Regions from separate parts of the Halomonas pelophila genome, predicted to be linked through region 1. Evidence: riboswitches for the same ligand, from Rfam matches in the RefSeq annotation. Region 1 holds a riboswitch; each other region holds the start of a gene.
What was found. A riboswitch is a leader RNA that binds a small molecule or an ion and turns the genes downstream of it on or off. The one in region 1 is predicted to bind thiamine pyrophosphate.

Region 1 (4,282 bases):
GAAGCCGTCGTCGATCAGCGTCCGGCAGGCCTCCAGCAGGCCGAAGGGGTCCGGCTGCAGGTTGTAGTCGTCGCCGATCACCTCGACCTTGATCCAGGGCGTGTCGAACATCTCCCGGGACATCTGGGCCAGGGTGATGGCCTCCCGGGCCGAGCGGCAGCCGGCGGTGTTGGGCAGCAGCCGGCAGCCGCTGTCGCGCAGGATCTGCCAGAAGGCGTCGCCGTCGCCCTCGGCGGGATTCTGGCGGCGCAGCCCCAGGGTCACCATGTCGCAGCCGGCGGCCTGAATGGACTCCTGCATCACCGCGGGCGACGAGTAGAGGGCCGTGCCCAGCAGGAAGCGGCTGGAGAAGGTCTCGCCGTAGAGAGTCAGGATGTCGTCGTGTGATACGTTCATCAGCCGCCTCCCACCGGGGCCACGATATCGATGCGATCGCGGTCCCTAAGGACCCGCTCGGGGTAGGCCGAGCGGGGCACGAACTCGCCGTTGATCGCCACGGCGACGCGACGCTCCGTGTAGTGCCAGGCGTCCAGGGCGTCCGCCAGCGCCGTGTCGGCCGGCAGGCGGGTGGCCTCGTCGTTGAGGCTCAGGGTGATCTCGTTCATGCAGCGCTCTCCTGGGGGGGATGTCCCGTCAGGGTCTCGGCGAAGGGCGTCTCGCCCCGGCCGCGGATGGTGGCCAGCAGGTGGCAGGCCACCGCCGGTGCCAGCAGGTAGCCGTGGCGGAACAGGCCGTTGGCGGTGATCAGGCCGTCACGCTGGGTGACATGGGGAAGGTTGTCCCGGAAGGCGGGGCGCAGGTTGACCCCCTGTTCCAGGATGCGTGCCTCGGCGAAGGCCGGCGACAGGGTGTAGAGGGCGCTGCCCAGCTCCAGGGAGGACTGCAGCGAGACGGGAGAGCGGTCCTCGCTCTCGATCTGGGTGGCGCCGATGACGAAGCGCTGGTCGGGCTTGGGGACCACATAGAGCTGGTAGCGCGGATGCATCAGGCGCACCGGGCGCGAGAGCCGAATCTCCGCGGTCTGCACGTGCAGCGTCTCGCCGCGCACGCCGCGCAGGCTGGCGTGGTGCTGGCGGGCGCCGGTGCCGCGACAGTCGACGACCAGGTCGAAGGCGCGCCGGCCGTCGCGGGTCTCGATCTCCCCGGGGAAGGTGTCCACCGGGCAGTGGGCGTGGCAGGTGCCGCCCAGGCGGCGGATCTCGGCCAGCAGCCGCTCGAGCAGGGCGCGGTTGTCCAGGTGGGCCTCGTCCGGCAGGTAGAGGCCCTGGCGGAAGCCCGCCGCCAGGTCGGGCTCCAGCCGGTGGATCTCGGCGTCGTCCAGCGCCTGGCAGGCCGGCTCGTCGCCGAGCACGTGGGTGAGGTCGCGGCGGAACTGGGTGAGTTCCCCCATGTCCTGGGCGTGGGCCACCATCAGGCTGCCCTGATGGTGCCACAGGGCGGTAGCGTCGAGCGCCTCAAGCCAGCGCGGCCACTGGGCCAGGGCGAACTGACCCATCTCATAGACGCTGCGCTCGGAGACCGCCGTCTCGCACAGCGGCGCGACCATGCCGGCCGCCGTCCAGGCGGCCGCGGCGGGCTGTTCCAGGTCGCCGGCGTCATAGAGGGTGACGGCATGGCCGTCGCGAAGGAGTTGCCAGGCGACCAGGCGGCCCAGCAGGCCGGCGCCGGCCACGGCGATGGTACTCTCGGTGGGGTGTGTCATGGCGTTGTCCATCCAGCAGAAGACGTGGAGGAACAGGCTGGATGACGAAAGGGGGCTGCTAGCTGCTAGACGATACGACAGCTTGTTCCCTCCGCAGGCATCAACCTGATCAGGTTCAACGGGTTCGGCCGTACCGATCTCAGCCCCCGTGCACGTCTCCATGAGCGTACCGGGGCTCCCCGACAAGTCGTCACAACCTAACCAAAAATGCCCGGGCGCGCAATCACGTGCGCGCCCGGGCATTTTTCTGGGCCTGGTCTTAAGGGCTTGGTCTTCAGGTCTGGTCTCGAGGCTGGTCTCGATACGCTAGCCCGGCATCGGGCTCAGGCGCAGTCGGCGGCCCCTTCGCCGAACATGTCGAACAGCAGCTCGCGGCCGAGGCCGGTGAGTACCAGGCGCTGCTGGTCGTTCCAGGTGGCGGCCTGGCTGTTCTCGAGGATCGTCTGGCAGGGCGCCCAGTCGCTGGTGGCCGCATCCAGGGTCTTCAGGGCCCGGCGATCGAGGCCGCGATGGCTGATGGTGACCGTCTCGAGCACATGGCCGTGGCGATAGAGCATGGCGGCCATGTGGGAGAGGCACTGGCGCAGGCTGCGCTGCATGCCGCTGGGGCTGGGGTGGGAATGATTCATGCTGCCGCATCTCCTGAGCGGGATTGCTGCGGCGCATTATACATGCGACGAAGGTCGATGTCATACCAAGGTATAAGACGACCCTCGTCGCGTCCTTCGTCAGCTCTCCACGCGTCCCAGCAGCAGGAACTCGAGCAGCGCCTTCTGGGCGTGCAGGCGGTTGCCCGCCTCCTGCCAGACCACGGCGCGCGGGTCGTCGAGCAGGGTGTCGCTGATCTCCTCGCCGCGGTGGGCGGGCAGGCAATGCAGGAAGAGAGCGTCTTCCCGGGCCCGATCGAGCAGCTCCTCGGTGACCTGCAGGCCGGCGAAGTCCGCCTCGCGCTTGGCCTGCTCCTCTTCCTGGCCCATGGAGGCCCAGACGTCGGTGGTGATCAGGTCGGCCTGGGCGACGGCTTCCCTGGGGTCGCGCACGATGCTCACCCGGTCGCCGGCGGCATCGAGGATGTCCTGGCGCGGCTCGTAGCCCTCGGGACAGCAGATGCGCAGCCGGAAGTCGAACTGGCGGGCGGCGTTGATCCAGGAGTGGCACATGTTGTTGCCATCGCCGATCCACACGGCGGTGCGATCCTTGACGCTGCCGCGCAGCTCTGTCCAGGTCATCACGTCGGCGAGCAGCTGGCAGGGGTGGTAGTCGTCGGTTAGGGCGTTGATGACCGGCACCGCGCTTGCCGAGGCGAAGTCTGCAAGCCCCTGGTGGGAGAAGGTGCGGATCATCACCGCGTCGACCATCTCCGAGAGCACGCGGGCGGTGTCGCCGATCGGCTCGCCGCGGCCGAGCTGGGTGTCGCGCGACGACAGGAACAGCGCGTGGCCGCCGAACTGCGCCATGGCGGTCTCGAAGGAGACCCGGGTGCGCGTCGAGGATTTCTCGAAGATCATCGCCAGGGTTCGATTGGCGAACGGGGTATAGGTGGGCCCGTGGGTCTTCAGGCCGTTCTTGATCGAGATGGCGCGCTGGATCAGGTAGCGCAGCTCGTCCGGACTGAGGTCAAGCAGGGTGAGAAAATGGCGGATGGCCATGGGGTCGCTCCACGGGGAAAAACGACCATCCTAGCCAGCCCACGGGGGATGCGCAACGCGCCCGGCATCAGTAGAATGACCCTCATCCACAAGGCCGACCCGCGCGCTCGGGTATTGCCCGAACCCCACCGGGTCCCCGGCACACGAGTCCAGTAAACGAGTAAGGGAGACGTCATGAGCACTACCGTCGAGAACATTCAGCGCCAGATCGGCGAGAACCCCATCCTGATCTACATGAAGGGCACGCCCCAGCTGCCGCAGTGCGGTTTCTCCGCACAGACCGTCCAGGCCCTGATGGCCTGCGGCGAGCGCTTTGCCTTCGTCAACGTGCTGGACAACCCGGACATCCGCGCCGAGCTGCCCAAGGTCGCCAACTGGCCGACCTTCCCGCAGCTGTGGGTCGAGGGCGAGCTGGTCGGCGGCTGCGACATCGTCGCCGAGATGCACCAGTCCGGCGAGCTGGAGACGCTGGTCAAGGCCGCGGCCGCGCGCGCCCAGGAAGGCGAGGGCGACGCTCAGGCCTGAGAGCCGGCGACACCACCGCCGCCCATGAAAAACCCCCGTCGGCGTACCGGCGGGGGTTTTTCATGCGCTTAGCCGAATGCGGCGGCCGGCCTCAGGCCTCTTCCATGCCCTGCTCGCGCTGTGCCAGGTCCCAGCCGCCCAGGTCCTTGTAGCGATTGACCATGGCGCAGAACAGCTCGGCGGTGCGCTCGGTATCGTAGCGGGCCGAGTGGGCGGCGCTGTTGTCGAACTCGATGCCGGCGGCGCGGCAGGCGCGGGCCAGTACGGTCTGGCCGTAGACCAGGCCGGCCAACGAGGCGGTATCGAAGCTCGAGAAGGGATGGAAGGGGTTGCGCTTGATGCCGCAGCGCGCCACTGCCGCGTTCAAAAAGCCGTGATCGAAGGCCGCGTTGTGGCCGACCAGCAC
Region 2 (4,282 bases), on a different contig from region 1:
CCAGCCCGGCAGGATGGCGCCGAGCATGCCCGCCACGCCGCCGGCCACCGCGGCGGTGGCACTCATCCGCGACCACAGGCCCAGCAGCACCGGCACCACGATGGCCGCGCAGAGCAGGTCGGCGATCAGGAACAGGCGCAGCACCGAGAGCCCCTGAAGCGCCACGATCACCACCGGCACCATCAGCGCCACGGTGGCCAGGCGCGCCGCGCCGATGGAGAGGCCGCGGCGACCGGACCCCGCCACCACCAGCGAGGCGATGCCGTTCTGCAGGGTATCGACGCTGGAGGCCACCAGGGTGACCGCCAGCACCAGCGCCGGCAGCGCCAGCCAGTCCGGCGCCTCGGAAAGCAGCGCGAAGAAAGGAATCGGCGGCTCGCCAAGCGCCACGCCGGCCATGGCGGCCAGCATGCCGAGCCCGCCGATCACCATCACCACCAGCACGGTGATGCCGCCGCCGAGCCAGGCGCCGCGGCCCAGGGCACGGTCGTCCCGCGCCGCCCAGACCCGCTGCCAGTAGCCCTGATGAAAGAGGTTCGCCGCCGTCACCGCGATCACCAGGGTCAGCGCCACGGAGAGCGCATCGCCCGCCGGGATCGACGGCAGGGCCGCCGCCACCGGCATCTCGGGCAGGCGCGCAAGCGCCACCCCGCCGACCAGGGCCAGCAGGGCGATCAGCAGCCAGGCCTGCCAGCGGTCGGTGGCAAGGCTCGCCCGCAGCCCGCCCACTGCGGTGTAGAGCAGCGTGGAGATCGCCACGCCGATCACCACCAGCGCCGGTGGCACCTCGGAGAGCAGCGCGGTGATGGCCCCGACGGCGGTCAGCTCCGCGGCCAGGAAACAGGCCATGTAGAGCACGGAGACCAGCGACACCCAGCGCCGCACCCCGGCGCCATAGCAGGCCTCGGCGAACTCGCCGATGCTGCGCCCTTCCGGCAGGTGGCGGCGGATCGCCGGGCCATAGAGCCCCAGCACGATGAATGGCAGCGCCGAGCCCACGGCATAGCCGGCCAGCGCCAGCGGGCCGACGAAGGCGCCGATCTCGGGGGGCGCGAAGAGGATCCAGGCGCCCATCCCCGAGGCCAGGAAGGAAAGCCCCAGGGTCGAGGCACTCTGGGAGTTGCGCGCGGTGACGTAGTCGTCGAGGGGGCCATCGGCCCGGCGGGCCTTGAGGCCCAGGAATGCAAAGCACAGCAGCGCCGCGCCGAGCACGGCAGACGTCAGGACAGGCATGTCGCACTTCCTCCGCCGGTATGAACCGGATCAGGTTCCAGGGTCAGCGCCATGCGCTCTCTCAGCCCCGGCCGACGTGTGCGGCAGCGAGACTCCCCTGGCGACAGTGAATGGATTGTGGGATCGCGACTCAAGCCCGCGCCGTAACGGCCGATAGAGACAGGATCAAGGGGCATCATAACGTCGCCCCAGCGTGACGACCACCCGTGCCGGAGCCCCGAGATGCCCTACACCGAAGCCAAGGAACACGCCCCCGGACGCCTGCACGGGATCTTCGTCGATCCCTACAGCGCCTTCGACAACGCCGCCACCGAGCGCCTGCTGCATCTGCGCGTGGCGACCGAGGCGCTGATCCTGGCGCCGATGCACGAGGGTCGGCTGGTGCTGCGCGTCATCCACGGCTGGCAGAACGGCAGCTTCGAGCCCGCCGAGCTCTGCCACAGCGACCATCGGCTGGACTCCTTGGCCGCGCTGCGCCGGGTGGCCGACGACTACCGCCGGGCCTTCGAGGGTGGGCAGCCGCTGCCCTGCGACGGCACCGAGCTGCTCGCCAAGCCCCTGGCCCGGGCCCTCGCCGCCGCCGAGGCCGAAGGCCAGGCCCTCGACGAGGAGACCCGCACCATCCCCGCGCGCTGGCCCGCCTTCCGCCAGGGCCTGACCCTCTACACCTTCTTCAAGGTCTACCACCGTCTCACCTACAGCGAAGATGATGCCTACCGCGCGATTCGCTGCCAGACGCCGCAGGGGCAACGTGAGATCCACGAGTTCCACCTCGAGGAGGGCGAATTCGCCGTGGTGGCGCCCCGCGAGAATGAGAAAGCCGACAGCCTGCTGCTGCTGCACGAGAGCCAGCTGACGCCGGTGCTGCAGCTATTGGAGGAGTGTTAAATCACGAGGACTTGATTAGTATTTGTAGATACTAACTCTGCTTCTCAGGACGCCCCCTTGCTGAATATCGATCTCCGTATTCGACAAGCCGCATTCAAGAGGTTGGAGGCCATATCTCAAGCACCGTCCGGTGATGTGTCCTGGAATGCGATTGCCGAACCGCTGCCCTTCGATGATGGCGCTATCTACCTTGCCAGTCGCGCCATCGGCATCTTTAAGCCCAAACAGATGCCAGACGGCATCTTGAGCATCAAGACGGTCGTGCCCAAACAGGGCCGCACCAACATCTATGCCGATGGGACTAGCGATGAGGGTGGGTTCTGGTACTCGCTAGAGGCTGGCGGTCTGACGAAATCCGCTAATCGTCAGCTGATGATCAGCTACGAGAGAAAAGATCCCATCATTTACCTCATAGGAGTGGCGCCTGGACGCTATTTCCCGTTGTGGCCGTGCATTATCGATAGCGTCGACACCCAACAGGAAATATGTCACGTCAGCATGCATGACCATACTGACGTGTTACGTGATGTCGCTGAGCCAACGGCCGCCTACCGAGTCGATGGGCTGGAAAAACGCCACCTCATCCGAGAGGTCAAAACGCGAGTACACCAGGCGGAATTTCGTGCCCGCGTCATGCAAGCCTATTCCAGCCGCTGTGCCATGACGGGGTTACCTGTCCCTCAGTTGCTGGAGGCTGCCCACATCATCCCCGACAGCCATCAGGCGAGTACCGCGGAGGTCAGCAACGGAGTATTGCTGACGGGCCTCCACCACCGAGCCTACGATGCCGGCTTGGTCGGCATCGACCCAAATTACAGAATCCATGTCGATGACGCGCTACTGGCCACAAAGGACGGTCCCTTGCTTGAAAGCGTGAAGCAACTCCACGGCCAGCAAATCTCACTTCCACGAAACGCAAAGCAAAGGCCCGACAGAGAAGCCCTTGATCTGCGATACCAGAAGTTCCGCGGTAAGTAGCGTGCCTCACTTCTCCCGCGGCACCCGCCCCATCAGGTAGAACTCCTCGTTGGGCGGGGTGCCGGTCAGGGTGACCAGGCGATTGGAGAGCCCGAAGAAGGCGGTAATGGCGCCGATGTCCCAGATGTCATCATGGGTGAAGCCGACCGTTTTCAGGCGCGCCTCCCACTCGTCGGTCAGCTCCCCCACCTCCAGGCCGCAGTAGAGGGCGAAGTCCAGCATCACGCGGTGGCGCTCGCTGATCGGCGCGGTGCGGTGGTTGACGGCCACCTGGTCGGCGAGCAGCGGGTCCTTGCTGTAGATACGTACCAGGGCACCGTGGGCCACCACGCAGTAGAGGCAGCGGTTGCGGGCGCTGGTGGCCACCACGATCATCTCCTTTTCGGCCTTGGTGAGGGTGTCGGACTCCCGCTCCATCAGGGCGTCGTGGTAGGCGAAGAAGGCCCGAAACTCGGCCGGACGGTGGGCCAGCATCAGGAAGACGTTGGGCACGAAGCCGGCCTTTTCCTGCACCGCCAGCATGGTGTCGCGGATGTCGTCGGGCAGATCGTGGATCGATTCGGGGATGGGGAAGCGGCTGATCGGTGCGGACATGGTGATTCCTGACGTTGTGGTTGTTGTTTCGGGCTAACCGACAGTTAACGTCAACGTCAGGTTCTTGGCCATGATCCCTTCGACGTAATCGATCTGCCCCGCTCAGGCCACGGAGAGATAGCGCTCCTGGAGCTCGGGGTTCTCGCGCAGCTCGGCGGTGGTGCCGGCATAGGCGACCTGCCCCTTCTGCAGGATGTAGGCCTTCTGGGCATGGCGCAGGGCGAAGGGCACGCTCTGGTCGGTGAAGAGGATCGTGGTGGTGCTCGCCAGGTCGTCGATCAGCTCGCCGATCTGCTTGACGATGACCGGGGCCAGCCCCTCGTTGGGCTCGTCGAGCAGCAGCAGGCGCGGCTCGGTGACCAGCGCCCGGGCGATCGCCAGCATCTGCTGCTGGCCGCCCGAGAGAGTGGCGCCATCCTGGTGGCGCAGTTCCGCGAGCATCGGGTAGGTGTCGAGCACCCGCTCCGGTGTCCAGCGCCGCTCCCCGGCGTGGCCGGGTTGCATCGCCACCTCCAGGTTCTCGTAGACGCTGAGCCCGGGGAAGATGCGCCGGTCCTCCGGCACCAGGGCGATGCCCAGTCGAGCGATC
Region 3 (4,282 bases), on a different contig from region 1:
CCGGATCGCCCCCTGACCGGAGACACGATGGGCTACCGATTCGACGACCTTACCGCGGCCTGCCAGGACGACTGGGGCGCCTATATCGAGCACGACTTCGTGCGCCGGCTCGGCGATGCCACTCTCGAGGAAGGCGCCTTTCGCCACTACCTCCAGCAGGACTACCTGTTCCTGATCCACTTCGCCCGGGCCTACGCCCTGGCCGCCTACAAGAGCCGCGACCTCAGCGAGCTGCGCCACGCCTTCGAGGGCCTCAAGACCATCCTCGACGTGGAGCTGGGGCTGCACGTGGACTACTGCCGCGGCTGGGGCATCTCCGAGCAGGACCTGGCGCGCCTGCCGGAGGCCCGCGCTACGCTTGCCTACACGCGCTACGTGCTGGACACCGGCCATCGCGGCGACCTGCTCGACCTGCACGTGGCCCTCGCCCCCTGCCTGGTCGGCTACGGCGAGATCGCCCAGTGGCTCAATGGCCGCGCCACCACGGTGCGCGGCGAGGCGAACCCCTATGACGCCTGGATCGCCATGTACGAGAGCGAGGCCTTCCAGCAGGCCATGGCGGACGAGCGCGCCTGGCTCGACGCCCGGCTGGCGGAGGTGACGCCGGCGCGCTTCGCCGAGCTCACCGCGGTGTTCCGCGACGCCACCCGGCTCGAGATCGACTTCTGGCAGATGGGGCTAGATCAGCGCCTCTGAGCTGGCCCTACCTGACGTCCCGGGCTGGTTCTGGTCAGGCCGCCCACCCACGGGATAGAAGGGGAATCGCGAGATTGCCCGACCACCAACGCTTGACGGGGCGCCGTTGATGACGGCTGAGACCATGCGCTTGCCAGCATGGATCCCGTTGAACCTGAACTGGCTAGGACCAGCGTAGGGATCAAGCGACAGGCCGCGTGCCCCCTGACGCCCGGCCCCTGTCCTTCCCGCCTGTGTCCTCCCTGAACAAGACCCCGACAATCCAAGGGAGAACACCAATGAGCAAGACCGCCCATTTCCTCGCCGAGAGCGCCCGCGTCGACGAGGCCGCCATCCAGCCGCTACCCGGCTCGCGCAAGATCTACGTCGAGGGCTCGCGCCCCGACATTCGGGTCCCGTTCCGCGAGATCAGTCTCTCGCCGACCAGGACCTCCGGGGAGGACGAGGCCAACCCGCCGTTGCTGGTCTATGACACCTCCGGCCCCTACACCGACCCCGAGGCCGAGATCGACCTGCGCCAGGGCCTTCCCGAGCTGCGCCGCGCCTGGATCGAGGAGCGCGGCGACACCGAGCGCCTCGACGGCCCGACCTCCGAGTACGGCCGGCGCCGGGCCAACGACCCGATGCTCGCCAACCTGCGCTTCGACCTGACCCGCACGCCCCGTCGCGCCAAGGAAGGGAAGAACGTCACCCAGCTCCACTACGCCCGCCAGGGCATCATCACCCCGGAGATGGAGTTCATCGCCATTCGCGAGAACCAGCGCCGCCAGGCGCTCGGCAGCGAGGAGGTCGAGCGCATCCTCGGCCACCAGCACGCCGGCCAGGGCTTCGGCGCCCGCCTTCCCGAGGAGATCACCCCGGAGTTCGTACGCGACGAGGTGGCCGCCGGCCGGGCGATCATCCCCTGCAACATCAATCACCCGGAGTCCGAGCCGATGATCATCGGCCGCAACTTCCTGGTGAAGATCAACGGCAACCTCGGCAACTCGGCGGTCACCTCCTCCATCGAGGACGAGGTCGACAAGATGACCTGGGGCATCCGCTGGGGCTCGGATACCATCATGGACCTCTCCACCGGGCAGAACATCCACGAGACCCGCGAGTGGATCATCCGTAACGCCCCGGTGCCGATCGGTACCGTGCCGATCTACCAGGCACTGGAGAAGGTCAACGGTGTGGCCGAGGACCTCACCTGGGAGGTGTTCCGCGACACCCTGATCGAGCAGGCCGAGCAGGGCGTGGACTACTTCACCATCCACGCCGGGGTGCTCTTGCGCTACGTGCCGCTGACCGCCAAGCGGGTCACCGGCATCGTCTCCCGGGGCGGGTCGATCATGGCCAAGTGGTGCCTCTTCCATCACCGGGAGAGCTTCCTCTACACCCACTTCGAGGAGATCTGCGAGATCTGCAAGCGCTACGACGTGGCCTTCTCGCTGGGCGACGGCCTGCGCCCGGGCTCGGTGGCCGACGCCAACGACGAGGCGCAGTTCGCCGAGCTCGAGACCCTGGGCGAGCTGACCCGCATCGCCTGGCAGCACGACGTCCAGGTGATGATCGAGGGGCCGGGCCACGTGCCCATGCACCTGATCAAGGAGAACATGGACAAGCAGCTCGAGGAGTGCGACGAGGCGCCCTTCTACACTTTGGGGCCGCTGACCACCGACATCGCTCCGGGCTATGACCACATCACCTCCGGCATCGGCGCGGCGATGATCGGCTGGTACGGCTGCGCCATGCTCTGCTATGTGACGCCCAAGGAGCACCTGGGCCTGCCCAACAAGGATGACGTCAAGACCGGCATCATCACCTACAAGATCGCCGCCCACGCCGCCGATCTGGCCAAGGGGCACCCGGCCGCCCAGCGCCGCGACAATGCGCTCTCCAAGGCGCGCTTCGAGTTCCGCTGGGAGGACCAGTTCAACCTGGGCCTCGACCCGGACACCGCCCGGGAATACCACGACGAGACCCTGCCCAAGGACTCCGCCAAGGTGGCGCACTTCTGCTCCATGTGCGGGCCCAAGTTCTGCTCGATGAAGATCAGCCAGGAGGTCCGCGACTACGCCAAGGAGAAGGGACTCGACGGCGACCAGGCGGCGGTGATGAAGGGCATGGAGGAGCAGGCCGAGAAGTTCCGCCAGGAGGGCGCCGAGCTCTACAAGGAGGTCTGAGGCGACGCCGCGGCCGTCGCTGTCCCTGACGGCCGCGGGCTCCCTTCACTTAATCAAACGCCCCCGCCGGTTGTCCGGCGGGGGCGTTTTTTCATGGCGCGGCGAACGCGCGCCGGGCGTTTAGAAGCGGTACGTCATCCCCACGCTCGCGGCATCGAAGGTGTAGTTCGATTCGTCCAGGTAGCGGACGTAGTCGGCGCCGAGGGCGAGGTTCGGTGCCACGTCGAACGCGGCGCCGCCGCCCCAGGAGAAGCCGGTCTCCTCGTCGAGGTCGAAGTCCACCTCGGTAAAGCCGGCCAGGCCGTAGAGGCGGAAGTCCGGGGTGATGGGCAGGATACCCTTGGCATAGGCGCCGGCCAGGTAGTCCAGCTCGACGGGGCCGTCGGAGCCGCCGCCGCCGAGGTGACCCTCCAGGGCGAAGTAGTCGTTGAAGGCCACGCCGCCGCGCAGGCGCAGGCCGGTGCTGTCGGCTTTGGGGCCGCGGTCCGGATCCAGCTCCCAGAACAGGACGTCGCCGCCGAGGTAGGGGCTCGGGTCGTAGTTCATCGGGCTGCCCTGAGCCAAGGCGCTAGTGCCGGCCAACAGCAGGGCGGCGGATACGGCAGAGATCGTGAAGGTCTTCATGGCAGCTCTCCAGTTAGAAAACACTGTTTTCATACACGCCTTCATTCTGGTACACCTTCGACCAAGGTGCAATGCTCGGGACGGCGAGCAGCAGGAAAGCACAAGGCGCCCGGGTCGCCATCCCTCGATCCATGTCACGGTTTCTCGCCTCGTAACGTGTTAATTTCGCGAGAATCAGGCGCCGTGCCCGTCCGCTCATAGGCGATCGCACGCCCCGCGCCCCTCGACACAGAAGGATGTGCCATGAACGACCCGGTACTGGTCATCAACTGCGGCTCTTCGTCGATCAAGTATGCCCTGGTGCCCGCCTCGCCCGGCGAGCCCCGCCTCTCCGGCCTGGCCGAGCGCCTGGGCAGCGAAGACGCGCGCCTCAAGGGCGTGGACAGCGAAGGACGCGCCTTCTCGCGGCCGCTGCACGGGGCCGGCCATGCCGAGGCCATGGCGGCGATCCTCGAGGGCCTCGAGGGGCAACATCCCGTGGCGGTGGGCCATCGCGTCGTCCACGGCGGCGAGCGCTTCACCCGCGCCGCCCGTCTCGATGCCGCCGTGAAGCGCGCCATCGAGGCCACCGTGGCCATGGCGCCGCTGCACAACCCGGCCAACCTCGAGGGGCTCAAAGCCACCCAGGCGCTGTTCCCCGACCTGCCCCAGGTGGCTGTCTTCGATACCGCCTTCCATCAGACCCTGCCCCCGCGGGCCTACCGCTACGCCCTGCCGGACACGCTCTACCGCCGTCATGGCATTCGACGCTACGGCTTCCATGGCAGCAGCCATGCCTACGTGAGCGCGCGGGT

Region 2: it holds a riboswitch for thiamine pyrophosphate, as region 1 does, so the genes downstream of both, ABE957_RS09995 (SLC5/6 family protein) here and thiO (glycine oxidase ThiO) in region 1, are expected to answer to the same signal.
Region 3: it holds a riboswitch for thiamine pyrophosphate, as region 1 does, so the genes downstream of both, thiC (phosphomethylpyrimidine synthase ThiC) here and thiO (glycine oxidase ThiO) in region 1, are expected to answer to the same signal.

The regions. Positions count from the first base shown of each region.
Region 1 covers NZ_JBEGCI010000010.1:81,112-85,393, forward strand. The annotation lists gene ABE957_RS12335 (thiazole synthase) at 1-396, opposite strand, end outside; gene thiS (sulfur carrier protein ThiS) at 396-605, opposite strand; gene thiO (glycine oxidase ThiO) at 602-1,702, opposite strand; TPP riboswitch at 1,772-1,894, opposite strand; gene ABE957_RS12350 (hypothetical protein) at 2,026-2,331, opposite strand; gene argF (ornithine carbamoyltransferase) at 2,431-3,351, opposite strand; gene grxD (Grx4 family monothiol glutaredoxin) at 3,526-3,876, shown strand; gene rnt (ribonuclease T) at 3,968-4,282, opposite strand, start outside.
Region 2 covers NZ_JBEGCI010000007.1:164,868-169,149, forward strand. The annotation lists gene ABE957_RS09995 (SLC5/6 family protein) at 1-1,233, opposite strand, end outside; TPP riboswitch at 1,223-1,342, opposite strand; gene ABE957_RS10000 (hypothetical protein) at 1,456-2,121, shown strand; gene ABE957_RS10005 (HNH endonuclease) at 2,179-3,099, shown strand; gene ABE957_RS10010 (peroxidase-related enzyme) at 3,106-3,693, opposite strand; gene ABE957_RS10015 (ABC transporter ATP-binding protein) at 3,796-4,282, opposite strand, start outside.
Region 3 covers NZ_JBEGCI010000003.1:38,654-42,935, reverse strand. The annotation lists gene tenA (thiaminase II) at 28-696, shown strand; TPP riboswitch at 783-894, shown strand; gene thiC (phosphomethylpyrimidine synthase ThiC) at 975-2,864, shown strand; gene ABE957_RS03635 (porin family protein) at 2,985-3,488, opposite strand; gene ABE957_RS03630 (acetate/propionate family kinase) at 3,732-4,282, shown strand, end outside.